DNA from 3 places in the Leisingera sp. ANG-DT genome. Region 2 is predicted to be linked to each of the others. Evidence: riboswitches for the same ligand, from Rfam matches in the RefSeq annotation. Region 2 holds a riboswitch; each other region holds the start of a gene.

Region 1 (11,116 bases), on a different contig from region 2:
TGCCGCCGTGTGTCACCACCGCCTGGCACAGATCATTGTCCAGGTTCTGTTCCGGATAAGTGTCCGATGTGTTGAACTTGCGGATACGGGTATGGGCCATGATGTCCTCCTGGCATGGCGGGATAAAGTGTGCGGCCAGCGTTGTTTTTCTGGTGACTGTCGCACACACGTCGGGGCAGCAAAACTACCGTCTGGCTACCCCTTGCTTAGGCTGCTGCTAAGCGCCGCGCTCAGAGCGCGTCGGCGCGGTGTTCGCCGGGGCCACGATAGCCCTCGTAGTGGCGCTGGATAGCGATCTGGTCAGCCACATGCTTGGCATCATGCCAGACCCCCCAGATAAAGGTCGAGCCGCGCCGAGACTGCCAGGGTAAGCCCAAGAAGTAGACCCCCGGCTCTGCCGAAACTCCGCGCTGATGCAGCGGGCGGCCGCGTTCGTCGAAGGCATCCACTTTCATCCAGGTGAAATCCTGGCGGAAGCCGGTGGCCCAAAGGATGGTAGTGATGCCTTCTGCCGCAAGATCCAGCTCGCGTACCGGGTTGGTCAGGCTGTCCGGGTCGAGGAAGGCCCTGCGCGCCTCCGGCTCCTCTGGCAGATCAACACCAGTGCGTTCGACATAAGCATCTGCCAAGTCCAACATCTTCAAATAGTCGGCATCACCATTGGCAATGTTTTCCGGAAGATCGCCGGCAAACTTCATGGTTCCATTGTCATAGGACTCGGTCAGGCCCAGCAGCGTCACCCCCTCGCCTGCCAGGCGGCGGAAATCCATGGTCTGACCGCCATAGGCGCCGCTGACGGAAATCGTCACATGCTCCTTGCCCGGCTCCAGCGCAGCCTGATCCCACAGGCCCAGCACCCCCAGCCACCAGACAAAGTCGCGGCCCCGGTACATCCGCGGCGGGCGGTCATGCGGCCCCACCGAAAGATAAACCTTGCGGCCTGCCCGGTTCAGCTCATCGGCGATCTGCGCACCGGATGACCCCGCCCCGACCACCAGCACTGCACCTTCGGGCAGCTGATCCGGATTGCGGTAGTGGAAAGAGTGAAGCTGGTTCACCCCTGCGCCCTCGGGCACCACAGGCGGGATCACAGGATGCTGGAATGCGCCGGTTGCCGCCACAATCCGCTTTGTCTCGATCACACCATCCGAGGTTTCGACCCGGAAACCGCCGGTGCCGTCAATACGCCCGGCCCTGGTCACTTCAACTCCGGTGCGGATCGGCGCATTGAACCGTTCCGCATATTCAACCATGTAGTCCGCAACCCTCTCTTTGGCCGGAAAGGCCTCAGGGTCAGTTCCTTCGTACTCCAGGTTCGGGAAACGGTCATGCCAAGCGGGGCCGTTGGCAACCAGCGAGTCCCAGCGCCCGGTCCGCCAGGCCTCTGCAATCCGGTTTTTTTCCAGCACCAGATGCGGTACGCCGTGGCTGGTCAGATGCTCGCTCATGGCCACACCGGCCTGCCCGGCACCAACAACTAGAGTGTCTACCTTTTCTACAGCCATTTCCAAACCCTCTTCTGACACTCCGGCGCGGGCTGCTACCCTACCGGTCTTCCCCATCAGAATGCTCACAACAACAAGTTCGGAAAAAGAATTGTGTGACTTACCCCTGCTTCGGTTGCAGCTAACCAGCAGCTGAAATCAAAATAGACAACTCACGGGGCTTTCGCGGCAAAGCCCTGAAGAAAAACCCTGATCGACGCGGTTTCGCCTGTGCAAACCTGTGGCAACATACAGTATTGTTTGCACTGCTAGTCATTCGGGACATTCCCAAACTGTCTGGGCATGAAAAGCCCTTGAGGATTGGATACACTGTGGGGCACTCGACAGCTGCCCTCAAACTAAAGCACCAATGTTTCGTTCAGATGGTCCAGGCTGAACTAGACTTTTTAGTCAGCTCAACGCCTTTGCCGACCCGTTCAACCGCTGTGCGCGCGGTCATTGCCCTTGAACCAGTGGCGGGCAATTCCCACTGTCATTAATCCCGCGCTGGGGCACGCCGCCGGAGACCCGGAGCGCATACTAGTGCGCGTCGAACAGCATCTCATGGGATTGCAGAAGGTAGGCTCGGACCAGGAAGGCCCGGCTGTGCGACAGCTTGATATGGGCAATCTGGAGCTTGGTGCGCTCTCCACCGAGAATCGCCCAGTCTTCGCTCCAGTCGAATTGGGAGGCTTCGCCCGGCTGAAACGCCAGCGGAACAAACGTGCCGCGGCCTGACGACTGCTGAACGCGCTGGCGTACCGCGCGCCATGCCCGCATGAAGGCCGCCACCCGCCCGTACGAGCCGGTAAAGCCGAGAGCCGCCAGGTCCACATGCAGCTGCTTAACCGTGCGCCGCTGCTTGCGGGGCTTGCGCGATTGCGCGGCAAGCCAAGCAGACAGCTTGTCCGCGAATGGATCCAGCTTGCTCGGACGCTGCGGGACTTGAAACCGGGGCACAACAGCACCCGAACGTGTGAACAGGCATGCAATTTTGACCCCGTAGCGGGGAAATCGGCGTCCAAAGATGACCCCCTTACACTGATGTGAATCATGCCCTCGAGGTTATCGGGGAGCACAGAGTGGGATGTTGGTCGTGGAGACGATAGCAAAGATCCGGCGGGCGTATTTTCAGGATTGAGGCATTGAGCCGCCATTGGTCCGAGGCCAATGCCGAACAAGCCGATCAAGCAAATCTGCCGGGAACTGCGGGTATCGCGGAATACGGTGCGGAAGGTGATCCGGTCTGGTGTGACGGAAGCAACCTACGAACGCCGCGTTAAGCCTCTGCCAAAGATCGGGCCATGGAAAGACAAGCTCAAAGAGATGTTGGCGGCGAATGCGAGGAAGCCAAAGCGCGAGCGGTTAACCCGCATCCGGATCTTCGAAGAACTGAGAGCCCTTGGATATGACGGCGGCTATGACGCTGTCCGGCGTTACGCGGCCACGTGGTCCAAGGAAGAACAAGAGGCCACCGCGGCCGCCTATGTCCCGCTGATTTTCGATCCGGGCGAGGCCTACCAATTTGACTGGAGCCACGAGATTGTTGTGATCGACGGTGCGACCACCACTGTGAAGGTGGCGCATGTCCGGCTCTGCCACAGCCGCATGCTGTTTGTCCGGGCCTATCCGCGCGAGACGCAGGAGCCTCGCCATTGCCGCTTGGACCAATGGCGCTCCCAATGGCTCGATGTTCGATGCCCATGACAAGGCCTTCGCCTTCTTCGGCGGGGCCTGCACGCGCGGGATCTACGACAGCGGAAATTGTCCGCCACTGGTCCGAGGACAATGGACGCGAAGACGGCGGCAGACACGATCTTCGTTGGCCGCGACCGGGCCTGCAATCGGCGCTTCCAGCAGATGTGCGGGCATTATCTTGTCGATCCCGTTGCCTGCACACCAGCATCGGGCTGGGAGAAGGGACAGGTCGAGAACCAGGCAGGCGTTGTCCGGCGTCGCTTCTTCGTGCCCAGGCCCAAGTTTAAGAGTTACGCCGAACTAAACGCCTGGCTCGAGGATCGCTGCGCCGCCTGGGCCAAATCTCATCCGCACCAAGAGCTTCGAGACCGCACGATCTGGGAGGTCTTCGAGGACGAGCGGGCGAGTCTGGTGCCATACGTCGGCCCCTTTGATGGTTTCCACGCTGTTCCGGCATCAGTCTCGAAGACCTGTCTCGTCCGGTTCGACAAGAACCGCTACTCGGTGGATGGCCGCGCCGTCGGCCGGCCAGTCGAGATCCGCGCCTATGCCGAGCGGGTCGAGTTCTGGCAGGACGGCAAGATCGTAGGGCGGCATGAACGAGCCTTCGGGCGCGACAAGGCCATCTACGATCCGCTGCACTACATCCCGGTGCTGGCCCGCAAGCCCCCTCTCGCGCATGCACGCATGCGCTGCCGGGCAGCGGGACGCCCTCAGGAATGGGGCTCCCTTCAAGGACAGGGAGCTGCCATCAGCGATCAGGCGCATTCAGCGCAAACTGGGCAAGGTGCCCAATGGCGACCGGCCCCCTCTCGGGACATTGCTGCGCAATGCCCTGCCGGGCAGTGGATGGTCCAGATCCTGAGCATGATCCCCACCGATGGGCTGGATGCAGTGGATGCTGCCTGTGCCGAAGCGCTGAACGAAGGGGCCCCCGCGGCCTCGGTCGTCACCAACATTCTGGCCCGGCATCGTGAGCCGCCGCTGACCATCGATACGCCGGACGCGTCACGCTGGATGCGTGCCTCTGGCACGACGCGACTGACCTGCGAGCCCGTGGCCGACTGCAAACGCTATGACCGCCTAAGGAGACACATCCGTGGAAAGATCACAGGTGCTGGACGCGTCACGCCGTAGGCGTGCCTCCGGCACGACGAGCCAGCTGAAGCTCTACGGCATGAAGGCCGCCTACGATGAGACCATCGCCACGGCGGTGAAGCGTCAGCACGAACCGCAACAGATCATCCATTGCCCGGCAGGCGCATGCGCAGCATACTGCCGAGAGGGGGCGATCTGCTGAACGCCGAGATCAGTGAGAAGCAGGCGCGCTCGATCAAATACCAGATGACGATTGCCAAGCTGCCCCTGGCGAAAGAGGTCGATGAGTTCAGCTTCGAAGGCACGCCGGTCAACGAGGCGCTGGTCCGTGATCTGGCGACCGGAGAGTTTCTGGCGCAGCAACGCAATGTCGTGCTGATCGGCGGCACAGGGACCGGTAAATCCCACCTTGCCGTCAGCATCGCTCGGGCGTGCATCCGCCGCGGCAGACGGGGGCGCTTCTTCAACGTTGTGGACCTGGTGAACAAACTCGATGCGGAAGCCCGCGCCGACCGACAGGGGCGCACGGCAGATCTGCTGTGCCGTCTCGACTTCCTGATCCTCGACGAGCTTGGCTATCTCCCCTTCGCACAAACCGGTGGTCAGCTATTGTTCCATCTCATCAGCCGCCTCTACGAGCGCACATCGATCATCGTGAAGACCAACCTCGACTTCGGCGAATGGCCCTCGGTCTTCGGCGACGCCAAGATGACTACCGCGCTGCTCGACCGCCTTACCCACCATTGCGACATCGTCGAAACGGGCAACGAGAGCTGGCGCTTCAAAACCCGAGAATAGTCGAGCCGACGCTGGCACGATACGGCTTCGCTTGGTGGAGGCTACACCGCATCGGGCCAGCTAACCGCACGTCAAACAGGGGGTCAATTTTGGATGCCTATAGGGGGTCAAAGTTCCATGCCGATTGAAACCACTGGCGGAACAGGAGGCGCGAGCGGGGATGTTGGAGACACGAAAAAGGAAAGGTTCTGTCGCAAATGGCAAAACTATGTGTCGCCCGACAATTTGTGTCAAACGTCAGGCAAAGCTGACCCGATGCTGACTGTTTTTAAGGAAAAATTGCCTGCACCTGCCAGGCATTTCCACCCCAATTGTCAAGCATTTCTGACCCAAGACAGGCCGGTTTTCGCTGCAAACGCAGCCAAGGCGCCATCCTGTGCCCTCTTTACGCAGGCAGCTGACGTCGCAGCTTCATGCAGTGGACGGCAGGTTCGAGCCCAACTTGTACCTTGGATTTCTTCGCTGCGCGTGCTCGCCGCAACAAAATCGTCGCAACTGCATCATTTTGGGCGCCGCTGAGCGGCGTAAAAAACAGCCGTTCAAGCATGCTGCAGAGAGATCTGTCACCCGAATCCACAGGTCGCCGGACGGAGCTGACTTCCGCCCCAATTGCAGCTAGGGGTGCCCCGAGTGTCGGCTTCGCGCAGGGAAGCCAACTTAATAGAGGCACTGCCTGACAGGCCGGTTCATTACAATACAGGCTACTGAGGCAATTTGGCTGAACCATTAGCTGCAAAGGTCATTTCCATTGAAACTGACCCTCTTGAAACTTGCAGCTTTTGGCCCACCTCGAGCCCTTACCTATTGGTTCGGGGCAATTGACAATTCTGTCAGCGTTCGCCTACCTGCTTTCGATGGTTCCTCAAGGCAAAATGCTGAGAGGATGAAAAGGGAACACGGTGAGGTGTAGCCAACAGGCGCTAAATCCGTGACTGCCCCCGCAACTGTAAGCGGATAGCGACGCCAAGCACCCACTGGCCGTATGGCTGGGAAGGATGGCGCAGCCAAGACCCGCAAGTCAGGAGACCTGCCATCGCGATTTCAACCACACCGGGACGGGGCGTCCTGGAAGGAGGCCTCATGGCACGCATCCTGCGTATCTCGGAAACTTGCTCCCACTGTTTGGGCTTGCTTGGACGTAGCCGCAGGTGCGGTTGCCGTCCCTGACATCATCTTGTCCATGCAGGTTCCGCAGCTGCCTGCCTAACACCTGAGCTGACGCAGCTGTCCACTGAATCAGCGCTTGTTATATTATCACATAACTTGTACACCTCACCCCAAAATTCCCTTGTCAGAAACCTAAGGACCAAGGACATGCCGAATTATTCACGCGCTTTCTGGACCAAAACCCTCGCCGCAACCTGCCTCGCCGCTGCGGCGCTTTTGAGCCCTGCAGCCGCAGAAACCAAATTGGAAATGGTGATTGCCGCGCCGTTTGGCCCCAAAAGCAGCATTCCTGATCCCCGTGCCCGCCAGAATGGCTGGCTCAGCAACCGGGCAGGCGTGTCGGAAACGCTGATTGGTATCGGCTATGACATGACCCTTCAGCCGCGCCTTGCCACCGGTTTTGAAAACCTGTCTGAACGGGAATGGAAAATCACCCTGCGCGAGGGTGTAAAATTCCATGATGGCTCTGCGGTCACCGCCCAGGCTGTCAAAGAGTCGTTTGAAAAGCTGAGCGAAGAGGGCCACCCCGGGAATAACCCGCGCCTGGTCAAGCTTCTGAACATCGAATCCATCGAGCTGGTTGACGATAAAACGCTGGTCTTCCGCACCAGTGCACCGAACTCAGCTTTCCTGTGGTCGCTGACCGAACCGTCGGCGGCTGTCATGAAAGACGGCACCGATGCAATGCCGCTGGTGGGCACTGGTCCGTTTGTCTTTGAAAATGCGGAAACGGACAAAACTTATGTGACCACTGGGTTTGCCGATTACTGGGGCGGCGCGCCGAAACTTGACCGTCTGGTGATCGACGCGATCAGCGACCCTTCGGTTGCGGCACTGGCACTGCAGGCGGGCGATGTTGATCTGGTCACCAACTACCCGGAACCGGATTTCGCCAAGCTGCTTGAAGAAGGCAAAGGCCAGCTGTTCTCGGAGGCAACCGCGCGACTGTTCTTCTTGCAGCCACGGGTGAATGACGGTCCACTGTCCAACCAGACGCTTCTGAATGCCGTTTCGCTGGGCCTGGACCGTGACACCATCGTTGCGGCGACCCTGGCAGGTGTCGGTGGGCAGTCGGCCAATGGCATCTTCCCAGCCAGCATGAAATCCTGGGTAAACGGCGATATCAGCCTGTCCTATGACCCGGCCAAAGCGCTGGCCATGCTGGATGAGGCGGGAATTACCGACAGTGACGGCAATGGCATCCGGGAGCTGAACGGCGAAGACATCGTGCTGAAGATCCGTAGCTACGAAGGCCGGGCTGCGCTGCGGCCGACACTGGAAATCTCGCAGATCATGCTGCAGCAGATCGGTCTGGGCGCGGAAATCGCAATGGGTGAATTCGGCGCAAACAACGAGGCACTTAAAGCTGGCGAAATCGACCTGCACCTACAGGCCTGGGGCACCGCCCCGCAAGGCGATCCGGATTACTTCCCCAGCACATTGGTGGCGACGGATGGCAGCTATAATGTTTCCGGCTACTCCAACCCTGAGCTGGACGCACTGCTTAAAAAGGGCCGTAGCCTGTTTTCAAGCGAAGAGCGCAAACCGGTCTATGCCGAGGTTCAAGCCATTATCAACCGTGACCTTCCGGTGATCCCGCTGTTCCACAAGACACAGGTTTCGGTCGGCAATGGCAAGGTTGAGGGCTACCGCATCCACCCGGCAGAAACCTATCTGGCGAGCCCGGAGCTGGCGATTGCCGAGTAAACAGGCACCTTTGATGAAAATCGAGGCCCTGTCCGCCGAAATTGGCGGGCAGGGTATTCTGCATGATGTCAGTCTTGAGATGGCGCCGACAGAATGGCTGGCGGTTGTGGGCGGCTCCGGTGCGGGCAAATCTACTCTTTTGCGGGCCGTGATGGGCCTGACCCGCCCTGCGCGTCCGACCAGCGGGCACATTCTGTTCAACGGCGCGCAGCGTGCTTTTGCCTCGCCCGCAAAAACCACTCTGGATGGCATTGCATATGTGCCGCAAAGCCCGGCCCATGGCTTTGATCCGCTGCGCCGCCTGCGCTGGCAATGGGACCAACTGGCCCGCCGCAAAAGGGTAAAACACACCTCACATCAGCGGGACATTCTATCGGCCCTTGGCCTGCCGGATCCGGGCGGTAGCTACCCGCATCAGTGGAGTCGAGGTATGCAGCAGCGTCTGTTGCTGGCGATGGCCCTGATGGATGCTCCGAAACTTTTGATCCTGGACGAGCCGACCTCAGCGTTGGATCCGCTGATTGCATCGCAGGTGCTGCAGGAAACCCGGCGCATCGCCGCGGAACATGAGATCGCGGTGATGATGGTGACCCACGACCTGGCGCTGGCCGCACGATTTGCAGGACGGATTGCAATTATGCAGCGCGGCCGGATTGTTGAGAGCGGAGTTTCTGACATCCTTTTGTCCAACCCGCAGCATACCTATTCCCGCGAGCTAGTGGCGCACCGCTGCTGGGACAAAGCCAAGCCAGAGATCAGCCATGCCGCCGAATGACCCGGTCTTTCAACTCGAAGGCCTGACAGTCAGGGCCGGAGACAAAGTGCTGTTGCAAGATGTTTCCTGTGACATCCAGCAGGGTGGAATGCTATGTGTCATCGGAGAAAGCGGCGCAGGTAAGTCTACCTTGCTGAAAGCCGTGCAGGGGTTTCTGCCCGCAACTTGCCGCAGGCTAGTGTTCACGCCCTCTGGCACGGATATCACCGGGGCTGTGCCAACGCACCCTGGCCTGCCGCAGACCCGCTGGGTAATGCAGGATCCATTGGCTGCTCTGAACCCGCGGCTGACACTTGGCGCCTCTATACAGGAAAGCCTTTACCGCCAAAACCTGACCGTCCAGGAGCGCAAGAGTGCCGTTCTTGCCGCACTGGAAGATGTCCAGCTGGGATCGGAGTTTTACAGCAGGTTCCCTGGTCAGGTCTCTCTGGGTCAGGCACAGCGGGCCTGTCTGGCGCGGGCCTTGATCGCCCGGCCCAAGCTCATCTTTTTTGATGAGCCGCTGAGCGCGCTGGATGCTCTGGTGCAAAAGAAGATCGCCCGCCAAATGGAAGTGCTGCGGCGCAAGACGCAGACCGCATATCTTGTGGTCACCCATGATCTGGGGTTCGCCGCGGCCTATGCTGATAAGGTTCTGGTTCTGCGCATGGGGCAGGTCGAAGCCTATCAGCCATGCGATGAGTTCATTGCCGCACCGGCCAGCCCCTATGCGGAAAACCTGATCGAGGCCGCCCGCAGCCTCGGCACATTGAGCCACGCCAGTGAGGCCGCATGAAGTATTTTCTGTCGCGCCTGCCGGGCCTTGCCTTTGTTCTGTTGGGGATCAGCCTGATTACCTTCACGCTCAGCTATTTCTCCCCCGGCGACCGAGCTGAGGCTATTGCCCATGCGCGCTACCCCGAAGAAATTGCCTTCCCACCAGAACTGCTCCAGGCCATTCGCGCCGAGTTCCACTTAGAGGAGCCGTTCTGGCTCCAGTACCTCTATTGGTTTGGCAATGTGCTGCGCGGTGATTTTGGCCTGTCGTATGCCTCGCAAACGTCGGTCTGGGACATTTTCATTGGCAATCTTGGTGAAACAGTGACCCTGTCGCTAACGTCTCTGGGGCTGGGGCTGGCTGTTGCGTTTCTGTTGGCCAGTCTTGCGGTGCGCCACCCGGGGACATGGCTGGACCGGGCTGCCGTGATGCTCTCCTCAGTTGGCGCAGCCATGCCGAGCTACTGGCTGGGCTTGCTGCTGATCCTGGGCTTTGCCGTGCATCTGGGGTGGTTCCCGTCATATGGCACCGGCACGCCCGCGCATCTGGTGCTGCCAGCGCTGACGCTGGCGTTCTGGGTGATGGCCTCGCAGACCCGTCTGCTTCGCAGCTTCATGCTGGAGGCGGCCAATCAGCCATTTGTCGAAACCCTGCGCCTGCGCGGCATTTCCGAGAGCGAGATCTTCTTTCGGCACGTGCTGCGCCACGCGATGGTGCCCGCTGTGACCATGATTGCGATCGACTTTGCTAGCCTGCTGGAAGGCGCGATCATCGTCGAGCTGACCTTTGCCCGGTCTGGGCTGGGGTCTTTGCTGGCTGGCTCCGTGCTGTCGCGCGACCTGCCTATGGTGATGTTTCTGGTGATGTTCTTTGCCGTTGCTTATGTCGTGATCAATTCACTGGCTGAGGCACTGCAGGCCGCCAGTGACCCGGCGACCCGCACGCAGGAGCAGAGGGTATGAGTGAGGTTCTCCTACAAAAAGGCGCCAAGCTGCCGGACAGCCCGCTGTCCCGGTTCAAGCGCAGAACAGGTCTGGTACTGGCGGTGCTGGCACTGGGGCTGTGCATCGGATTGTGGTTGACACCCTACCAGCCGGCACAGGCGGATTTTCTCAACCGACTGGCGCCGCCTGAACCTGCACACTGGTTCGGCACAGACCATCTGGGCCGCGATATTGGCACCCGGCTGCTTTATGGTGCGTTCTGGTCTCTGGGGCTGGCGCTTGTGGTGTCATTGGCGGGGCTGATCGCAGGGACGCTCGTCGGGCTGCTGGCTGCCCGTTCCGGTTCCTTCCCCGACGCCCTGCTGATGCGAGTGACAGACAGTTTCTTTGCCTTTCCGGAGCTTATCGCAGCGGTTGCCTTTGCCGGGCTGTTCGGCCCCAGCACTGTCAACCTAGTGGTTGCCCTGTCTCTGGTCAGTTGGATGAAATTCGCGCGGCTTGCCCGCAGTCTGGGGTTGACCATCGGAGAACGGGATTTTGTTATTCAGGCCCGCCTGAACGGCCTGGCTGACTGGCTGATCCTGTGGCGCCACATTCTGCCGAATGTGCTGCCATCACTGCTGGTTCTTTGGACCAGCAGCTGGTCACGCACGATCCTTGCAGTGTCTGGGCTCAGCTTTCTGGGGTT
Region 2 (11,116 bases):
TTACCTTCTGGGTGCTGTTCGGCGCCTTTCTGCATTACACGCTGCCGCAGTATGACGTGGTGCGGATCGTCAACACCTACGAGGAACGGCAGGAGCTGAACGACTGGACGCGGGTTTTCTGGTCCAAGCCCGACGACCAGTCGGCGCAGCTGATCAACCGCGATGTGCAGTTCATCCAGGCAGTGCGCGCCAACGGCCGCAATATGGTCTACCGGAACGAGGACACCGGCTGGAACTGGCCGCCCTATTTCAAGTTCGACACCGCGAACCTCTATACGGATGCAAATGACAGCATCTCGACCAAGGCGAACCCGGAATGGGTGGCGGTGATGCATTACGGCTGGCGCAACGAGTTCCTGTCGATCTTCCCCAATGCGGTGACGATCAAGCCGGTGGCGGGGCCGGAGGACAAGCCAACCAACTGGTTCTCGATCATCTTCCTGGTGCTGCTCGCGGCGCTGTTGTGGGCCATATATGTGCGTTGGCGCCGGTTCCGGCAGGCGCGGATCGACCCGATGATCGAAAGCGCCGAGGACAGCCTCTATGCGGCAGGCGATGCCATTGCTGAGCGCAAGGGCCGGTTCCGGCGCTGGCTGGATACCTGGAAATCGAAGTGACGGGAGGGGCCGCCGGATGGGCGGCTCTGAAAGACACAAACGGATGCGCGGGCCTGAAGCGGCCCGCGTTTGTTTATTCGATCCGGTCCAGCACCCAGTCCAGCGCGGGGGTGAAGCCGTCAGGTGACAGCGCTCCGCGTGGTGCCGCGGCGGCGGCAAAGGCGAAGCCGTGTGTGTAATCCACCAGCAGGCAGAGAAGGGTGCGGGCCTCTGAGCCGGATACGCCTGCGGCGGTGATTTCCGCCTCGATCAGCCGGGTCAGCCCGGTCAGGGCAGGACCGATCAGGGACGGGTCCTCCAGGATGCATTTCGCAAGTTCCGGGTGCCGGGTCACCTGGGTGCAATAGCGGGTCATCAGGTCACGCAGCCGCAATTTGGGCGTTGCCGCTTCTGACGGTGCATCCGCACCTTCAAACGCAATGGCGACGAGGGATGCGATCATCTCGTCCCTGGTTCCGGCGTGATGGGCAACGGCCATAGGGGTGACGCCAAGCGCCGCAGCCAGTGCCTTGAACGTGAGGGCCTTGCTGCCACCTTCGTCAAGCAGCTCCAAGGCTTTCTGCAGCACATCATCCTTGCTGAGGGTGCGGCTTCCTCTGGGCGGGCGACCCATGCGCGGGGGCATTGGTCAGGCCACCTGGAACGTGGTCTGGACCATGCCGGTGGGCAGGATGCGGGAGCTTGCCACCTGGAGGTCTATGTCCTGGTCCAGGCTGCCGAACAGCGGGATGCCGCTGCCGATCAGGATCGGAACCGTTGTGATGGTCAGATCGGCGATCAGCCCCTGGCGCAGGAAGGACTGCACCATCCGGCCGCCGTCGACATAGGCGCGGGTCCAGCCCTCCTCTTGCAGTTCCTGCATAAGGTCTGCGGGCGCGGCGGTGCTGAGGCGCACCTTGTCCTTCAGCTCTTCGGGAATGTCCTGTTCACTCAGGCTGTTGCTGAGGACCACAACCGGTTCGGTGTAGGGCCATTGGCCGAACCCCAGCACGGTGCGGAATGAGCCCGTCCCCATGACCAGCCCGTCGACACTGTCCATGAAGGCGGCAAAACCGCCATCGTCATCTTCGGCGTCGGGCTGTTTGAGCAGCCAGTCCAGCGAATGGTCCTGCCGGGCCACGAAGCCGTCGAGGCTGGTGGCGATGAAGACGTGGCCGGTGGTCATCGGATTCTCCTGCATTGCATTTAACTATACGTCATATAGTTAAATGCAATTCGTGTTCCAAGGGGCCAGCGTAAGATTCTCTGCGTGCGAATCGATCTGCAGCGGCTGGCAGCGCCTAACCGCATGAAAGATAAGCGCTTGCCGCAAACGGACCGGCGGATGCCGGTTTGAGATTCTGGACATCCCTGTCCCGCCGAAAGCGGCAAACATGCATGTCTTTTTCCGGTTTTGGCGGGTCGGATTTGTCTCCGCCGGCGGCGCGGGATTCGGGCATTTTCCGCTTCAGCAAGGTGCCGCCCCTAGGGGCGGAGAATTGGGAAGCTGGTGAAATTCCGGCACTGCCCCCGCAACGGTGACCCCGGGCAAGGCATGGCAATAACCACTGAAGCAACGGCTTCGGGAAGGTGCCAGGCCCCGCCGCCGAATGGCCCCGGGACAGTCCGGAAACCAGCCTTGCCCCGAAAACGTCAACCGCGGGCGGCGGCGGGGCGGTTGCAGGCGCGTGGCCTGCAATCTCTCTATCCATGCCCGCAGCCAAGCCAACCTGCCGCGGGGATGCGGCAAAGGAGAGAAGCAGATGCTTCACGACAGCGAAATTCTGGCCAAACTGGTCGCCCGTCAGAAAAACTATTCCCTGGAGCAGGCGTTTTACACCGACCCGGGCGTGCTGGATCTGGACATGCGCCAGATCTTCTACCGCGAATGGCTGTTTGCCATTCCCGCCTGCGAGATCCCGAAGGCGGGCAACTTCGTGACCCATCAGGTCGGCGCCTACAACGTCATCATCGTGCGCGGCACCGATGGCGAGGTGTGTGCCTTCCACAACGCCTGCCGCCACCGCGGTTCTGTTGTGTGCAAGGCCAAGAAGGGCAACTCGCCCAAGCTGGTCTGCCCCTACCACCAGTGGACCTACGAGCTGGACGGCTCGCTGTTGTGGGCACGCGACATGGGGCCGGACTTCGATGCCTCCAAGCACGGGCTGAAGCCGGTGCATTGCCGTGACCTGGCCGGCCTGATCTACATCTGCCTGGCGGATGAGGCGCCGGACTTCGACGCTTTTGCCGCAGTTGCGCGCCCCTATCTGGAGCCGCATGACCTGGGTAACGCTAAGGTCGCCTATGAAAGCTCGATCATCGAGAACGGCAACTGGAAGCTGGTCTGGGAGAACAACCGCGAGTGCTATCACTGCGGCGGCAACCACCCGTCACTGTGCCGGACCTTCCCGGAAGATCCGTCGGTGACCGGCGTCGAGGGCGGTGAGACCCCGCCGCATCTGCAAAAGCATTTCGACCGGATCGAAGCGGCGGGCGTGCCGGCGCAGTTCCAGATCGATGCGCGCGGCCAGTACCGGGTGGCGCGGATGCCACTGAACGAGGGCGCCGAGAGCTATACCATGGACGGCAAGGCGGCAGTGGCCAAGAAACTCGGCCGGGTGCCCTTTGCCGATGCCGGCACGCTCTTGAAGTTCCACTACCCGACCACCTGGAACCACTTCCTGCCAGATCATTCCATCGTGTTCCGGGTGACCCCGATCAGCCCGACCGAGACAGAAGTCACCACCAAGTGGCTGGTGCACAAGGACGCGGTGGAAGGTCAGGACTATGACCTGAAGCGGCTGACCGAGGTCTGGGTCGCCACCAACGACGAGGACCGCATCGTGGTAGAGGACAACCAGCGCGGCATCAACTCGCCCGCTTATGAGCCCGGTCCCTATTCGGAAGTGCAGGAGAGCGGCGTCATCCAGTTCTCCAACTGGTACGCCGACCATCTGACCCGCGCGCTGACCGGCCGCCACCTGATCGCGGCGGAGTAAGCGTATGGGACTGCAGGCCAACTTCGAGACGCTGGACGAAACCCTGGCGTGGAAGGACGACGAGATGCTGGAATGCGTCTCTGTCGTGCCGGAAGCGCCGAACACCGCCACCTTCAGCTTCCGCGCGCCTTCGGGCGCGTGGTTCAAATACCAGCCGGGCCAGTTCCTGACCCTGGAGCTGCCGGTGCCGGGGGAGACAGTCTGGCGGACCTATACGATCAGCTCCTCGCCGTCGCGGCCCTTGTCGATCTCAGTGACGGTGAAGGCGCAAGGAGACAGCATCGGCACCCGCTGGATGCTGGACAGCCTGAAACCGGGCATGTTCCTCAAGGCCTCCGGCCCGGCGGGCGTGTTCACCCTGCCCAAGCGCCCGAACGGCAAGTTCCTGTTCATCTCCGCAGGCTCCGGGATCACACCCAGCCTGTCGATGACCCAGTACCTGTTCGACCGCGGCCAATCGCCGGACGTCTGTTTCATCAACTGCGCCAAGCGCCCCAGCGAGATCATCGCCCGGCGCCAGCTTGAGGGCATGGCGGCGCGGGTGCCGGGCATCAAGCTGCACTTCGTTGTGGAGGAGGACGACCCCTATCAGGTCTGGACCGGCTACCGCGGGCAGCTGAACCAGATCATGCTGGGCCTGATCGCCGGTGACTACCTGGAGCGCGAGGTCTATTGCTGCGGGCCGGAGCCCTTCATGCAGGCGGTGCGCGACATGCTGAACGGTCTGGGCTTCGACATGGAGAACTACAACCAGGAAAGCTTTGGCGCGCCGGTGGAGACAGAGGCAGATGCGCCGGAACTGGACGATGTTGTTCCGGCAGAAACCGCCGCCGCCGAGATCACTTTTGCAGCGTCGGGCGTCACCGCAACCTGCACCGAGACCGACACCGTGCTGGCAGTGGCCAAGGCGTCGGGCCTCAACATCCCGTCGGGATGCACCTTCGGCATTTGCGGCACCTGCAAGGTCAAGAAGACCGCAGGCGACGTGCATATGGTCCACAACGGCGGCATCTCGGAAGAGGACGTGGAGGCAGGGTATATCCTGGCCTGCTGCTCCAACCCGATTGGCCGGGTCGAAGTGGAAATCTGATCTGTCGGAGGGCCTCCCGCGGGCCCTCCGCTCCCTTCTGGTCCGGGCCTGCGGCGATAAAGGGATTGACGCCGCGCCCGTCCCTTGGTCAACACGGGGCCAAGCCTCATACCCCCGTTGCGACACAGGACCATCAGACCATGACTGCCAGCAAACGCATTGCCCTTTCCAGCGACCACGCCGCCATCGAGCTGCGCAAGGCCGTTGCCGCCCATATCGAAGCGCAGGGCTGGGAGGTCGAGGACATCGGCCCGCAAACCCCTGAGAGCACCCATTATCCCAAGCACGGCGCCGCCGCGGCACAGCTGGTGGCCTCTGGCGACTGCACTCTGGGCATTGTCCTGTGCGGCACCGGCCAGGGCATCATGATGGCGGCGAACAAGGTGAAGGGCATCCGCTGCGGTGTCTGCTCCGACACGTTTTCAGCCAAGATGATCCGTGCCCATAACAATGCCAACATGCTGTCGATCGGCGCCCGCGTGGTTGGTGAAGGGCTGGCGCTGGAAATCGTCGATGCCTTCCTGGGCACGGAATTCGAAGGCGGCCGCCACGGCACCCGCGTCGACATGATCAACGCGCTGGAAGACTGAGACCTGGCCCTCTGGCCCGGCAGCGCAGGGCCGCGTCCCGCTCAGTCTGCAAAAAGATAACTGGTCCCGGCAATTTGCCGGGACTGATCGCCGGACAGGTTCAGAAAGCCGCTGAGCTGGTCCGCGTTTTCCTCCACGCTGCTGCTCTCCCGTATTTCGTAGAGCTGGCCGAAGCCCGCATCGCGGATGCGGTCGTTTTCATGCAGGATGTCGTTGCGGATCGTTGGCAGCAGCCGTTCGAGCGTCAGCTGCGGCGTGCGTTCGCCTGCCAGTCCGACCCGGCGGGCATGGCCGATCAGGTAGTCGTCGCTGAAATCGCATTCGATGTGCAGAAAGCGGGTCGATGACCGGTCTGAATGGAAATCGTTCATCAGGTCGATGGCGCCGGGATCCAGGCAGATGATCAGCTGATCGGATTCATAGTATTCAAACAGCATCCGCATCAGCGCCCGGCGGTGACGGGTGCGTTTCATCAGCGCCGCCTGAATGCCGCCGAGGTCGGGCAGCGGGGTGTCTTCCTCGTTGAACAGGTATTCGATTGCCGGGATGTTGGTGACCTGCCGGATCTGTTCCAGCAGCCGCTTGGCTACATGCCATTTCTTGCAGACCACGATCAGCAGCTCGCGTTCACGGCCCAGGGTGCTTTCGGTTTCCCAGAACCTGGGCGCAAAGCGGCGACCGTCGCGCCCGCGCTGGGCCAGGAACTTGTAGAGGCTTCTGCCCTCGTTGGAGATCTGGAAGTCCACCCCCTGCGCCGCATAGAGCCGCCCGAGCCGCGACTTCAGCTCCTTGGCCTCGGGGCTGATTTTGCGGGCAAACAGAAAGTCCTGGCTGAGCAGCAGGTCATAGTGATCATTGTAGAAGTTCACCGGCATCCCGTAGTCGGTGAACATCAGGAAGGTGAGGGTGCGGGTTTCGATCTCCGCTTCCGGGATCAAGTGGCGCACCAGGGTTTGAAAGAAGGTCTCGTCCGGAATCCATGTGGTGCGGAAAAAGCGCATCACGTCGCGGCGCTTGCGGATGAAACCCAGGATCCATTCGACCGTGCGGCGGCGCAGGCACCACCACTGGCTGCCGATCTGCACCTGAATATCGGCGGGAATCTCCCGCTGCAGCCCCAGCCGCTTCTGCAGGCCGTGGCTCCAGTAAAACAGCTGCTTGTGCTTGCGCTCGTTGAAGAAGTGCCGGTAGATCAGCCGCTCCTCCTTCATGCCGGTCTTGATCCAGTCGCTTTCGAAGAAGTCGAAGCTCTCGATGAAATCCTTGTCGTGCGCATCCAGGAACTGGTGGGCGTATTCCGCCGTTTTCACCGCCATGCAATCGCCCGATAGCATGTAGAAATGGGTGGCGCGCGGAAACTCCTCCACGGCGCTGCGCAGCGCATGCAGTGTCGCCTCGACCAGCGACCACTCGCCCCAGCCGCATTTGATGCGCCTCTTGGCAAAGGTGACGTTGGGGTTGTCGGCCAGTTCTGACCGGATCAGCTGGTAATCCTCCGGCGCTGCCCGCCCGTCAAAGTGGATCGCCATGCAGTCGCCGGCCGCCGTCAGCCGCTCAGCCTGCTGGATGATCGCCTCGGGGTCTTTATGGCAGAGCAGAATATATGCGATTTTTGCCATTGGGGGGACGGACTGCCTTGTTCTGCCTGATTGTTTACCTTGATAAGCGCGCTGTACGCACGAATAAACCAGATAGTTCCCGTTTCGGTAAACATATGCGATTACTGCTAGGAACAGGCAAAGACGGACAAGAGGGCGGAAAATGGGGTTTCCCGGCACCTGGATGACGGAAAGTGAGAGTGTGGTCTACCGGGTGGTGCCGAAATGCGCCTGCTCTACGATTGGGCAGATCCTCTATTACTCGGACCACGGACGGTTCTTTGACGGTGACATTCACGACGCCAAGGACGGTCTGCACAAATGGGCGCTGGAGCACAGCCAGGGGCCGATCACGCGAAATGTGCAGGGGCAGCGGTCCTATGCTTTCACCTGTGTGCGCAACCCCTATACCCGGATCCTGTCATCGTTCTTCGACAAGATCTGCGGCATCCAGCGCAACGGCAAGCGCTACCGCGGCAACCTGGTGCCCAAGCTGGCCTATGAATACGGGATCGAGGTCGGTGGCGACGACGGCAAGCAGGAGTTCGACCAGATCGCCAGCTTCCGCCGGTTTCTGCTGTTTGCCCGCGACACCATCCGCTGGCGCCGCCCGATGGACCCGGACATCCACTGGTCGGCAATGTCGGGGCATGTGTCGACCTTCATCCTGAACGGCGGGCGCTACAACCAGATCTTCTGGACCGAGGCGTTCAATGACGGGATGCAGGGGGTGCTGGACGCCATCGAGACGCCGCATCCCGTGGACCTGACCGCAATCCCGCGCTTCAACGAAAGCGAGGGCCACGGCCCCAAGCGCGCCCATCCGGTGGAGGATTACTTCGACGACCTGTCGATGCACCTGGTTTACGAGATCTACAAGCGCGATTTCGAGCTGTTCAAATACGATTTCGAAAACCCGGCCAACAAGATGCCGGTGGGCGAGATCGACCTGGACGAGGTGCACGCCAAGCTGGGGGAGTGACCGTGGCGCGGGCCTATGAGGGTTTCTATGCGGTTTGCAACCATACCAAATGGATGGAGCTCAGGGCCCTGGTTCTGTCTCTGGGCGCGGATGAAAGGCCTGACTTCCGGTCCCGTTGTATTGCTAGCGGAAACGTGAGTGGTTGGGAACGCGAGTGGTTTTACCATTTCTGCGACGGCGGTTTTGCGGATCTGGAATGGGTGGAATTGCGTGGCAGCTGCCTGGCTGATGCCGAATTTCAAAAACGGCTTGCGCAGATTGGATTGGCTGGGAAAGCCGAAGGAAATGCAGTGCTCATTTTTGGCTTTGTGACATGCGGCGAGACAGCAGAGAAACTGTCCTTCGCCTAGATTTCTTGAGTGCCGAAGCGAGGGGCTCCCGCGCCATGCCGCCGCATCATAGATGCAGCAGCATAAGACTTGGGCCGGGCGCCGCTGGCGCGGCGCGGTTGCGTTCAAAGCGCGGTGGTCCCGCTTCTTTCTGGTTCAAAATACCCCCCGCCGGAGGCGCGCCGTGCGCCCGCACGGCGCAACGCCCAACGCCGCTCGGTGCACTGGCGTGAGCCAGAGGGCCGCAGCGGGGGCGGGAGAGATTGGCGGATGCAGAAAATTTTCTGAGAAGCGGTTCAGGGACAGGACTGCCCTGAACGCGCTTTCCCCATGGTAAAGCACCTGAAACCGCCTCAAGGGCAAGCGGCTGCGCCGCCGCGCGTTCGCGCGGCCCTTGACCCGGCTTCAGGCGCGGGAGCCAAAAGAAAACCCGCCGCGTAGAGGCGGCGGGTTCTGTGTGCTCCAAGTCTGAGCGGTATCAGTCCTCGTCGGGCAGCGCACGCACCGCGCCTTTGGCGGCGGAGGTTGCCAGCAGCGCGTATGCCTTCAGCGCCTTGGAGACCTTGCGCTTGCGCGGTTCGGCGGGTTTCCAGCCCTTGGTGTCCTGTTCCTCGCGGCGCGCGGCCAGGTCCTCGTCGGAGACAGCCAGATGGATCGAGCGGTTGGGGATGTCGATCTCGATCCTGTCGCCCTGGCGCACCAGGCCGATGGTGCCGCCCTCGGCTGCCTCGGGCGAGACATGGCCAATCGACAGGCCGGAGGTGCCGCCGGAGAAGCGGCCGTCGGTCAGAAGCGCGCAGGCTTTGCCGAGGCCCTTCGACTTGAGGTAGGAGGTCGGGTAAAGCATTTCCTGCATCCCCGGGCCGCCGCGCGGGCCCTCGTAGCGGATCACCACCACGTCGCCTTCCTTGACCTTGCCGGTCAGGATGTCGTTCACCGCCGCGTCCTGGCTTTCGCAGACATAGGCCGAGCCGGTGAATTTCAGGATGTTTTCATCCACGCCCGCGGTCTTCACGATGCAGCCGTCCAGAGCGATGTTGCCGAAGAGCACCGCAAGGCCGCCGTCCTGGCTGAAGGCGTGCTCCTTGGCGCGGATCACGCCGTTTTCACGGTCGGTGTCCAGTTCCTTGTAGCGGTTGGCCTGGGAAAAGGCCTGGGTGGTGCGGACGCCGCCAGGGGCGGCCTTGAACAGCTCCTCGGCCTCCGGGTTGTTGGCGACCTTGATGTCCCATTTGGCAATCGCCTCGCCCATGGATGAGGAATGCACGGTGTGGCAATCGTTGTGCAGAAGGCCTGCGCGGCTCAGCTCGCCCAGGATCGAGAAGATGCCGCCGGCGCGGTGCACGTCCTCCATGTGGACGTTGTGGATGTTCGGCGCGACCTTGCACAGGCAGGGCACTTTGCGGCTCAACTGGTCCATGTGTGACATGTTGAAATCCACCTTGCCCTCGTTGGCGATGGCCAAGAGGTGCAGCACGGTGTTGGTGGAGCCGCCCATGGCGATATCGAGGCTCATCGCGTTCTCAAAGGCCTCGAAAGTTGCGATCTCGCGCGGCAGCAGGCCCTTTTCCTCGTCCTGATAGTGGCGTTTGGTGATCTCGACGATCTTGCGCCCGGCCTCCAGGAAGAGGCCCTTGCGGTCGGCGTGCGTCGCCAGCGTCGAGCCGTTGCCCGGCAGCGCCAGGCCCAGGGCCTCGGCCAGGCAGTTCATCGAGTTGGCGGTGAACATGCCCGAGCACGACCCGCAGGTCGGGCAGGCGTTTTCCTCGATATGCTTCACCTGGTCGTCGGTGAACTTGTCATCCGCCGCCGCGACCATGGCATCCACCAGGTCGATCTTTTTCATGTCCAGATCGGCGATGTCGATCTTGCCCGCTTCCATCGGGCCGCCGGAGACAAAGATCGCCGGGATGTTGAGGCGCATGGCGGCCATCAGCATGCCGGGCGTGATCTTGTCGCAGTTGGAGATGCAAACCATGGCATCCGCACAGTGCGCGTTGACCATGTATTCGACGCTGTCGGCAATCACCTCGCGCGAGGGCAGCGAATAGAGCATCCCGTCATGGCCCATGGCGATGCCGTCATCCACCGCGATGGTGTTGAATTCCTTGGCGACGCCGCCTGCCGCCTCGACCTCGCGGGCGACCATCTGGCCCAGGTCCTTGAGGTGGACGTGGCCGGGCACGAACTGGGTGAAGGAGTTGACGATGGCGATGATCGGCTTGCCGAAATCATCGTCTTTCATGCCGGTGGCGCGCCACAGTCCGCGGGCGCCCGCCATGTTGCGGCCATGGGTGGAGGTTCTGGATCGGTACTTTGGCATCAGGCTGGTTCCCTTAGTCTTTGCCCTCAGGGACACGATTTGCGCAATAAAGGCAACCGGCCGGGGGGCTGTTCGGTAATTTTGGCGCAGTTTGCGCCGGAATTCAGTGGCGAAATGTCTCTGGCGGTGGTTCTCAGGCGCGGGTGGGGGCCGGTTCCGGGCTTTTCAGCCAGTGATTCACCAGAAGGCCCAGCACCAGCGCCCAGAACGGCGCACCGATTCCATAAAAGCTGATGCCGGAGACGGTGGTCATGAAGGTGATCAGCGCAGCCTCGCGCCCTTGCGGTCCTGCCAACGCGGCGGAGAGGCTGTTGCCGATGGTGGCCAGCAGCGCAAGCCCTGCGACGGTGGCAACCAGTGCCTTGGGGGCGATCAGGAACAGACTGATGACGGTGGCGCCGCCAAGCCCCACCAGGATGTAGACCAGACCCGTCATCACACCTGCCAGATAGCGGGTGTCGGGGTTCTCGTCCGCTTCCGGGCCGGCGCAGATGGCGGCGGTAATGGCGGCAAGGTTGAAGGCAAAGCCGCCGAAGGGGGCGAGGATCAGCGAGGCCAGGCCGGTGATGGTCAGGCTGGCGGAAACCGGCGGCTCATAGCCGCAGGCCT
Region 3 (7,073 bases), on a different contig from region 2:
CATGCTGTTCCGGCTTGTCCCAGACGGTGCTTTCTACCTTTCGACGCTGATGATCCTGGCCGCGATGTGGGCGATTACATTCAAAGACCGTGCAAAAGGAAGATCACCTGGACGGGAGCCAAGCAAACAAATGTAGGCTAGTTGCCTCACAACATAGTCTTTCATTGGAAATACCATAAACGACGGCTTTTTGCTGATCACGAAGTATGAAAATGGCGCAGGCGGCGAGCCAACTTTTGACCGCAAAGGGGCTCTCTTTTGCTGACTGCTCACGCGGCGAATCCGATGGCTCTGAGGCAACAGAAGCGGCCACCCAGAGTTACGGCCAAGTCCTTGAAATCGTGCGACCTGGAACGGTGACCAGACGTTCCCGTATCGGCAGCAGATGTTCGTGTGGCAGACGGCGAAATTTGACTGTGAGCCCAACTTGCTCATTGGCATTTCTCGCTGCGCGCGCTTGCTGCACACTGGATATCGCAGATGCAGAAAATTGCGCGCTGCCCCGCGGCGTTCAACGCGGCCATTGATCGGCGTTGCAGCATAGGTTGATCAGAGACGGATCAGGGACCGGACTTTGCGGATATTGGCCGCATTCGCAGCATGGCTAACCAGGAGCGGCGGTTTTTTAGCAGGAAGCGTGTGTGCTAAAGCCCTGTTCAGCCAAAAAACCGCTATACCCTTGTAAGTGTCCGCTCCATCAGGTGATACCCTGTTGGAGCAATCTGTTCACGGAACTCAGGATCATGGCTGACCAGCAGAACCGCCTGGTCAAGCTCTTTCAGAATCTCAGCCAGCCGTGCATAATTTTCTGGATCCAGCGCGTTGGTCGGCTCATCGAGTATGAGCACTTCCGGTTCCATTGCCAGAACCGTGGCCAGCGTCACCAGCCGTTTCTCACCGCCCGACAGCTTGTGGGTGACCCGGTCACGCAGGTGCATCAGCCGCAGGCGTGACAGTATTGCATCAACCACCGCCAGGGCTTCCTGCTTGGACTTGCCTAGGTTCAGCGGGCCGAAGGCGACATCTTCGGCCACAGTCGGGCAGAACAGCTGGTCATCGGCGTCCTGGAAAACGAACCCCACACGGCGGCGCACTTCGTGAAAGTCCGGTTCGCTGTTGCAAGGTTTTCCGAATGCTGTGACAGAACCGCTATCGGGTGCAATCAATCCCATGATGATTTTTAGGAGCGTGGATTTCCCTGCTCCATTTGGTCCGACAATCGACAGCCGTTCTCCCGCATTGAGCTTCATCGAGGCGCCTTCCAGCACCGGATCAAGCCCAGGGTAGGCAAAATGAATATCATTCAGATCAAGAAGCGGCATAAAAGGCCTCTGCCCAGATCAGGGCGGCAAGGGCGGCGGTAAGTGCCGCGGCAAACAACAGGTCCGCCCTGCGCAGGCGGAAGTCTTCCAGGAGGATGATACGGCCGGAGAAGCCCCGGCATTTCATCGCCGCCAGAATGCGTTCCGACCGTTCAATGGCGCGCACCAGCATCATCCCCACCAGATAGCCGTAGCTGCGGTAGGTGTGCCAGTTGGTGCCGGGGCGGAAGCCGCGCAGCTTCATCGAGGTGCTCAGGCGCTGGTATTCCTCGCGCAGGACATCGATGTAGCGGATAGTGAACATCATCAGATGCACCAGCCGCTCCGGCGTCTTGAGGGCAAAGAGAGCATGTCCCATCGTCACGGGCTCCATGGACCCGACCAGCGTCATGACCGCCAGGATGACGGCGTTTGCGGTCAGGGCAATCTCGGCCGCGCGCCGCAGGCCTTCCCAGCTCGCCTCCAGCCCCCAAACAGAAAGGACTGGGGTGCCCGGAACAGTGAACGGCAGCAGCACCAGCATGAAGATGATGAAACTGTCCATCATCGCCATCCGCTTCAGCGTCTTCCGGGGCGGCAGCCCGGAGAAAGCCAGTAGCCACATCGACAGGCCAAGCGCAGCTGACAGCACCCAAAGGTTGCTAATGGAGACCACCACAACGGCATAGACCGCGGTCATTACGATGCGCATCCGCGGGTCAAGCGCGGTGACCTTGGCGCGGAAGGCACCGATGCCACTGAGCGGCCTTTCGGCGCCTGTCAGGACATAGGTCATGCTTTGCCACCGATTCTGCGCCGCGCAGCGATGTAAAAGCCCAGACCAAAAAGACCAAAGATGTAGCCGATGCCGCCAAGAACAGACTGAAAATCGGACTTGTTCTTAAACGCGGTAAGCTCCTGCCGAAGCGGGCGCAATTCATTGCGCATCATGGTGGCAAGCTCAGCGCGGGCCTGATCGGACAAACCGGCAGACCTGGAGGCCGAAGTGACGTCTGCGGTGCTAGTCGCCGCAAGCGCTGCCATGCTTGGGCTTTGGCCCATGATCTGTGCGACCTCTGCGGCGTCCATGATCACTTCGGCAACATGGCCGGCACCAAGGTCGCCGCGGAAGATATGCGTCACCGGTTCTGACGGGGTGAACAGGAAGAAGCCGTCAGCGTCGGTCCTGGTTTCACCCAGTTTGCCGCCAGCCTCGTCAAAGACCTCGATCAGCAAGTCCGCAGCCATATCACCATTGGAAAAGCCGACCTCGCCCTCAATGTCCGATCCAGATGGAAACACCGAGGAAATCACATTGTGCGCCAATGCCGGCAGCGGTGCCAGCAGGGCAAGGATCAGCACGCAGGAGCGGATCATGCCAGGCTTCCTTTCGTGTCAACAAACAGTTCGGGCTTCACCCGCCGGGCCAGGAAAATGGCGGCGCCGGACAACAGCGCCTCGATCAGCATCACTGGGATATGGGAAAAGAACACAAGCTTGGCGGCAAGGATGAACTCATCACCGGACAGCATCAGCGATACTGCGACTGCGAGGGTTGTGAAGGCAATTGCTGCACCGCCGCCAATGCCGCCCCAGATAGCCCCCTGCAGCGGCGAGCCGCGCGCCACCAGCGGCCGGAACATCAGGCCGACCAGAACAGCGGGCAGGGCAATATTCACGGCGTTCACGCCCAACACGGTCAGCCCGCCGAAGCCGAAGAAGACCGCCTGCAGGAGAAGCCCGACAAACAAAGCCGGGAACGCGGCCCAGCCCAGCACCAGCCCGGCAAGGCCATTTAGGATCAGGTGAACCGAACTGGGCCCGATCGGGACATGGATCAGGGAGGCCACAAAGAAACTGGCCGACAGAACACCCGCCGCGGGAATCCGCTCCAGCGGCAGGTTGCGCAGACCCATGGCAATACCGCCGACGGCGGCAACCGCGCCGCCGATCACAACCGGGTTCGACAGTGCGCCGTCTACGATATGCATCGGTCTACTTTCACTTCAGCTCTTCTGCGTGGATCCACAGAACAGCATCCTGGCTGAGTTCCTTGCCGTCGTGCTCGGTCGCCGGACCGGACCCGAGTGCCGCAAAGCCCCAGTAGCCTGCTTTCGGAATGCCAAAGGAAAAAACGCCGTTCTGGTCGGCGATGGCAACAATTGCGCCGCCCGGCATCTCACCCACGGTGGGATCAGTGGTTGAGAATTTTTCCAGATCCGGCTCCGACGCCATGAACTCGACTTCGATCTCGGCACCCGGAACCGGCTTGCCGTCCGCCAGAACCTGACCGGAAAAGGTGGAGCCTACGATGACGTTATAGGGCTTGTTCAGCGGCAGGATCTCGGTCGCCAGGCCAGCCGGCTGGTCCCAGTCTGTGGGCAGCGTGTTGCGGTTCAGCACGACCTTGGAGATCTGCTGGATATAGATGTCTTCACTTTCCTCGTAGTAAGGCGAAGGGACCGTCACCACGACATAGTCGCCGGACCGCTTGACCGGGACCGAGGCCTTGTAAGCCGAAGCTTCGTTTTCAGCCCCTTTGAAGGTGGCGGGTTCCAGGCGGTCCGACAGGTCGGTCTTTTCACCTTTGTGGATCATGAAAAACTCTTCCGGCTTGCCCATGTCCATCGCATGGCCGTTGGCCATCGGGTGCCAGAACACCAGGCCCATCGGCACGTCGCCGGGCTTTTCGATCAGCGCTTGTTCAGTGTAGTTCAGCTGGAAATGCGCCGAAGCGGTAACCGGCAGGGAAACGGCCAGAGCAGCGGCCAGGTAGTTCAGTTTCATTTCGTCCTCATTCGACGATACAGGCGCACCTGCAATCAGGAATGAACAACGGGGAGTAGCGGCACGGAAACGCCTGAACGGCACACGCGCCAGACGCGCACCCCGGCGTCCGGTGGAAAAGGGCAGTAACCCCGCAAGCGGAGCCTCAGTCCCCGTGTCCGGCAGGTCTCCTGACTCGCGGGTCCTGGCTCGGCTGGCCTTCCCGGGGATGTTCCCAGTGGCGTATTCAGCGTCACTCACCGCTCACAGTTGCGGGGGCAGTCACGGATTTGGTCCCTTTTGGGTACGCCGCACCGTGTTCCCTATTTCTTCCGCTGCGCATTGAAACACTCGCGGAACCGGTCACCTTGGCTGAATGGCAAACCGGAATTTCTGAGTCAAGAGAATCATGTTCTGTTCACTTGGCCGTCCGGTGCCGATGGTTTTTCTCCTGCAGTGCTGCAGGGATCAATAGGCAGGCATGTTCCTATCAGAGGAACGGGGAAACACCGCTGCCTTTCGAAGTTTTTTGTATGCGTAATCAATCATCGTCACTTGAAAAATTGGAAAGGCAAATTCGGCGATATGGATGCCAGCCCAAGGCCATTTCTACTCAGGTTGCGAATTCTCCCGCTTGACAGAATAAGTTCAGTTTGCCTAAGTCCCGACCATTCTGGTCCGGCTGGGAGACCACCCGGTTAAAAGGGAACACGGTGAGGTGTAGCCAACAGGCGCCGAATCCGTGACTGCCCCCGCAACTGTGAGCGGAGAGCAATGCTGCGGTATGCCACTGCCCCAAGGGGCGGGAAGGCGCAGCAAAGCCTCGACCCGCAAGTCAGGAGACCTGCCAGGATGATCACCCTATCGCGGTGCGGGGCGCGCCGAAGATAACGGACCTTCCGTAGTGGTGGCAGTTTTCACCGTCTGCGGGGGCATTGCCTTCCAAAGACCAAAATTATGAACATGCTGCCAGGTATGGGCAGCCGCTTGGCCTGTGCTTGCTGCGTGGGCCGGGAGGAATGGAATATGCGCAAGGCAAGCCTGTCCCTGGCCGCCGCCCTGGCCGCCGCCCCTGTAATCGCAACCGCTCAGGATGAAGAAGTCACCGATCTGGGGGAGATCATCGTCTCCGGCGGCTTCACGCCGGTCGAGGCCCAAAAATACGGCCGCTCAGTCTCAGTCCTGACCAGCGAAGAAATCGAAGATCGCGGTATCACCACCGTCCGGGACGCGCTGCGTTCGGTCCCCGGCCTGATGGTGAACGGCTCCGGCGACAGTTTTACCCAGGTCCGCATCCGCGGTGCCGAAGCCAATCACACGCTGATCCTGATCGACGGCGTCGAAGCCTCGGGCGGTGACAGCGAGTACATTCTGTCCGGCCTGGACACTGCCAATATCGAGCGGATCGAAGTCCTGCGCGGCCCGCAGTCGGTGTTCTACGGCTCCAACGCCTCCGCCGGTGTGATCAACATCATCACCAAGTCCGGCGGCATCGGCACGGAATACGGCGGCAGCGCGGAAGCGGGGTCCGACGGCTACCGGGCCTCGGCCCGAGTTTCGTCGCGGACCGAGCGCGGCGGTATCGCCTTCAGCTTCGCCCATGACAATGACGACGGCTATGACACCTCGGGCGATGGCGGTGAAGAAGACGGCATCCGCCGCAATACACTGCAATTGAAAGGCGACTACCTGGTCACCGACCGGCTGAAACTTGGCTTCAACTTCCGCACGTCGGATGAACGCTATGACAGCGACCGCACCTCCTTCACCGCAACGGATGCGGCTAGCTATGTCGTGGATGATCCGACGCAATTCAGTGACCGGGATGAGCAACTGGCGCAAGTCTATGCTGAACTGGACACATTGGGCGGCCGCCTGAAACACCGCCTGTCAATCGAACGCACTGACTTTGACCGGTCCTTCAATGGCGGCACCCCGACCGAGACCAAAACGGAAGCAGCAAAGTACCTGCTGAGCTTCGGCCTGGACGGGCAGTTAGCGGATCAAGCAGACCACCTTCTTAACGCGATGCTGGAATGGGAAAAGGACTCCAGCAGTTCCAACCCGGCCTTTGCGCGCGAAACCAATTCGATTGCCCTGGAATACCGCGGCAGCTTTGCCAACGGCCTGGACCTGCAGCTCGGGGTGCGCCACGACAACAACAGCGTATTCGAAGACGCCACCAGCTGGACCGCCAGTGCTTCTTACACTTTAGCAGACAGCGGTGTGCGCCTGCACAGCTCGGCTGGAACCGGTGTTGTGAACCCCTCTTACTTTGAGCTGTTTGCCAACAGCACATTCGGCTCCACCACCTATCTCGGCAATCCGAACTTGCAGCCGGAGGAAAATCGCAGCTTCGATTTCGGAATTGAGGTGCCGTTCCTTCAAGGGCGCGGCCTGGTTGATGTGACCTATTTCGACGAGACGCTGACAGGCGAGATCGAGAGCTACATGGTGAACGCAACCACGTTCTCCTACCGCAACCAAGCCGGTGACAGTGATCGCAAGGGTGTTGAGCTGGCAGCAAGCCTGGAAGCCAGCGAATACCTCGATCTGCGTCTGTCCTACACCTATCTGGACGCCACCAACCCCGATGGCTCGGTCGAGATCCGCCGCCCGGAGCACGAGCTTCTGCTGAGTGCCACACTGGATACTTTCAATGGCCGCGGCTCTGTCACCGCGGACATCCGGCATGTGGCAGGCAATTGGGACAGCCAGTTCTTTGGCTCGTTTGCCACCGCTGAGCTGCCGGATTACACAACCTTTGATGTGGCTGCTCAGTATGAGCTGACGGATAACGTGGTGCTGACTGGGCGCGTCACCAACCTGTTCGACGAGGACTACGCCGACGTCTGGGGCTACGCCAAGCGCGGCCGCGCCGCCTATATCGGCGTGCGGGCCTCGTTCTGACCCATGCGCAGGCTCCCCGGCATAGCCCTGGCCCTTTTGTGGGCCGCCACCGGTACTTTTGCCGGGCCATCGCGCGTGGTGTCGATGAACCTCTGC

The links. A riboswitch is a leader RNA that binds a small molecule or an ion and turns the genes downstream of it on or off. The one in region 2 is predicted to bind cobalamin.
Region 1: another riboswitch for cobalamin. It lies ahead of RA21_RS16700 (ABC transporter substrate-binding protein); the one in region 2 lies ahead of RA21_RS13470 (aromatic ring-hydroxylating oxygenase subunit alpha).
Region 3: another riboswitch for cobalamin. It lies ahead of RA21_RS16755 (TonB-dependent receptor plug domain-containing protein); the one in region 2 lies ahead of RA21_RS13470 (aromatic ring-hydroxylating oxygenase subunit alpha).

What each region holds. Positions count from the first base shown of each region.
Region 1 covers NZ_JWLE01000022.1:25,813-36,928, forward strand. Annotated here, with positions in the region: gene RA21_RS16675 (RidA family protein) at 1-100, opposite strand, end outside; gene RA21_RS16680 (flavin-containing monooxygenase) at 231-1,505, opposite strand; partial or broken gene RA21_RS16685 (IS21 family transposase) at 2,028-2,447, opposite strand; partial or broken gene istA (IS21 family transposase) at 2,572-4,319, shown strand; partial or broken gene istB (IS21-like element helper ATPase IstB) at 4,282-5,078, shown strand; gene RA21_RS22695 (hypothetical protein) at 5,196-5,597, shown strand; cobalamin riboswitch at 5,917-6,127, shown strand; gene RA21_RS16700 (ABC transporter substrate-binding protein) at 6,393-7,952, shown strand; gene RA21_RS16705 (ATP-binding cassette domain-containing protein) at 7,966-8,727, shown strand; gene RA21_RS16710 (ATP-binding cassette domain-containing protein) at 8,714-9,502, shown strand; gene RA21_RS16715 (ABC transporter permease) at 9,499-10,446, shown strand; gene RA21_RS16720 (ABC transporter permease) at 10,443-11,116, shown strand, end outside.
Region 2 covers NZ_JWLE01000011.1:319,589-330,704, reverse strand. Annotated here, with positions in the region: gene RA21_RS13485 (DUF1523 family protein) at 1-617, shown strand, start outside; gene RA21_RS13480 (TetR/AcrR family transcriptional regulator) at 691-1,242, opposite strand; gene RA21_RS13475 (dihydrofolate reductase family protein) at 1,246-1,782, opposite strand; cobalamin riboswitch at 2,054-2,252, shown strand; gene RA21_RS13470 (aromatic ring-hydroxylating oxygenase subunit alpha) at 2,360-3,595, shown strand; gene RA21_RS13465 (hybrid-cluster NAD(P)-dependent oxidoreductase) at 3,600-4,685, shown strand; gene rpiB (ribose 5-phosphate isomerase B) at 4,826-5,275, shown strand; gene RA21_RS13455 (DUF5928 domain-containing protein) at 5,317-6,894, opposite strand; gene RA21_RS13450 (sulfotransferase family protein) at 7,037-7,855, shown strand; gene RA21_RS13445 (DUF6678 family protein) at 7,858-8,205, shown strand; gene ilvD (dihydroxy-acid dehydratase) at 8,663-10,507, opposite strand; gene RA21_RS13435 (benzoate/H(+) symporter BenE family transporter) at 10,641-11,116, opposite strand, start outside.
Region 3 covers NZ_JWLE01000022.1:37,887-44,959, forward strand. Annotated here, with positions in the region: gene RA21_RS16725 (DMT family transporter) at 1-136, shown strand, start outside; gene RA21_RS16730 (energy-coupling factor ABC transporter ATP-binding protein) at 672-1,322, opposite strand; gene cbiQ (cobalt ECF transporter T component CbiQ) at 1,309-2,097, opposite strand; gene RA21_RS16740 (cobalt ABC transporter permease) at 2,094-2,678, opposite strand; gene cbiM (cobalt transporter CbiM) at 2,675-3,292, opposite strand; gene RA21_RS16750 (DUF4198 domain-containing protein) at 3,303-4,088, opposite strand; cobalamin riboswitch at 4,232-4,446, opposite strand; cobalamin riboswitch at 4,725-4,933, shown strand; gene RA21_RS16755 (TonB-dependent receptor plug domain-containing protein) at 5,094-6,977, shown strand; gene RA21_RS16760 (ABC transporter substrate-binding protein) at 6,981-7,073, shown strand, end outside.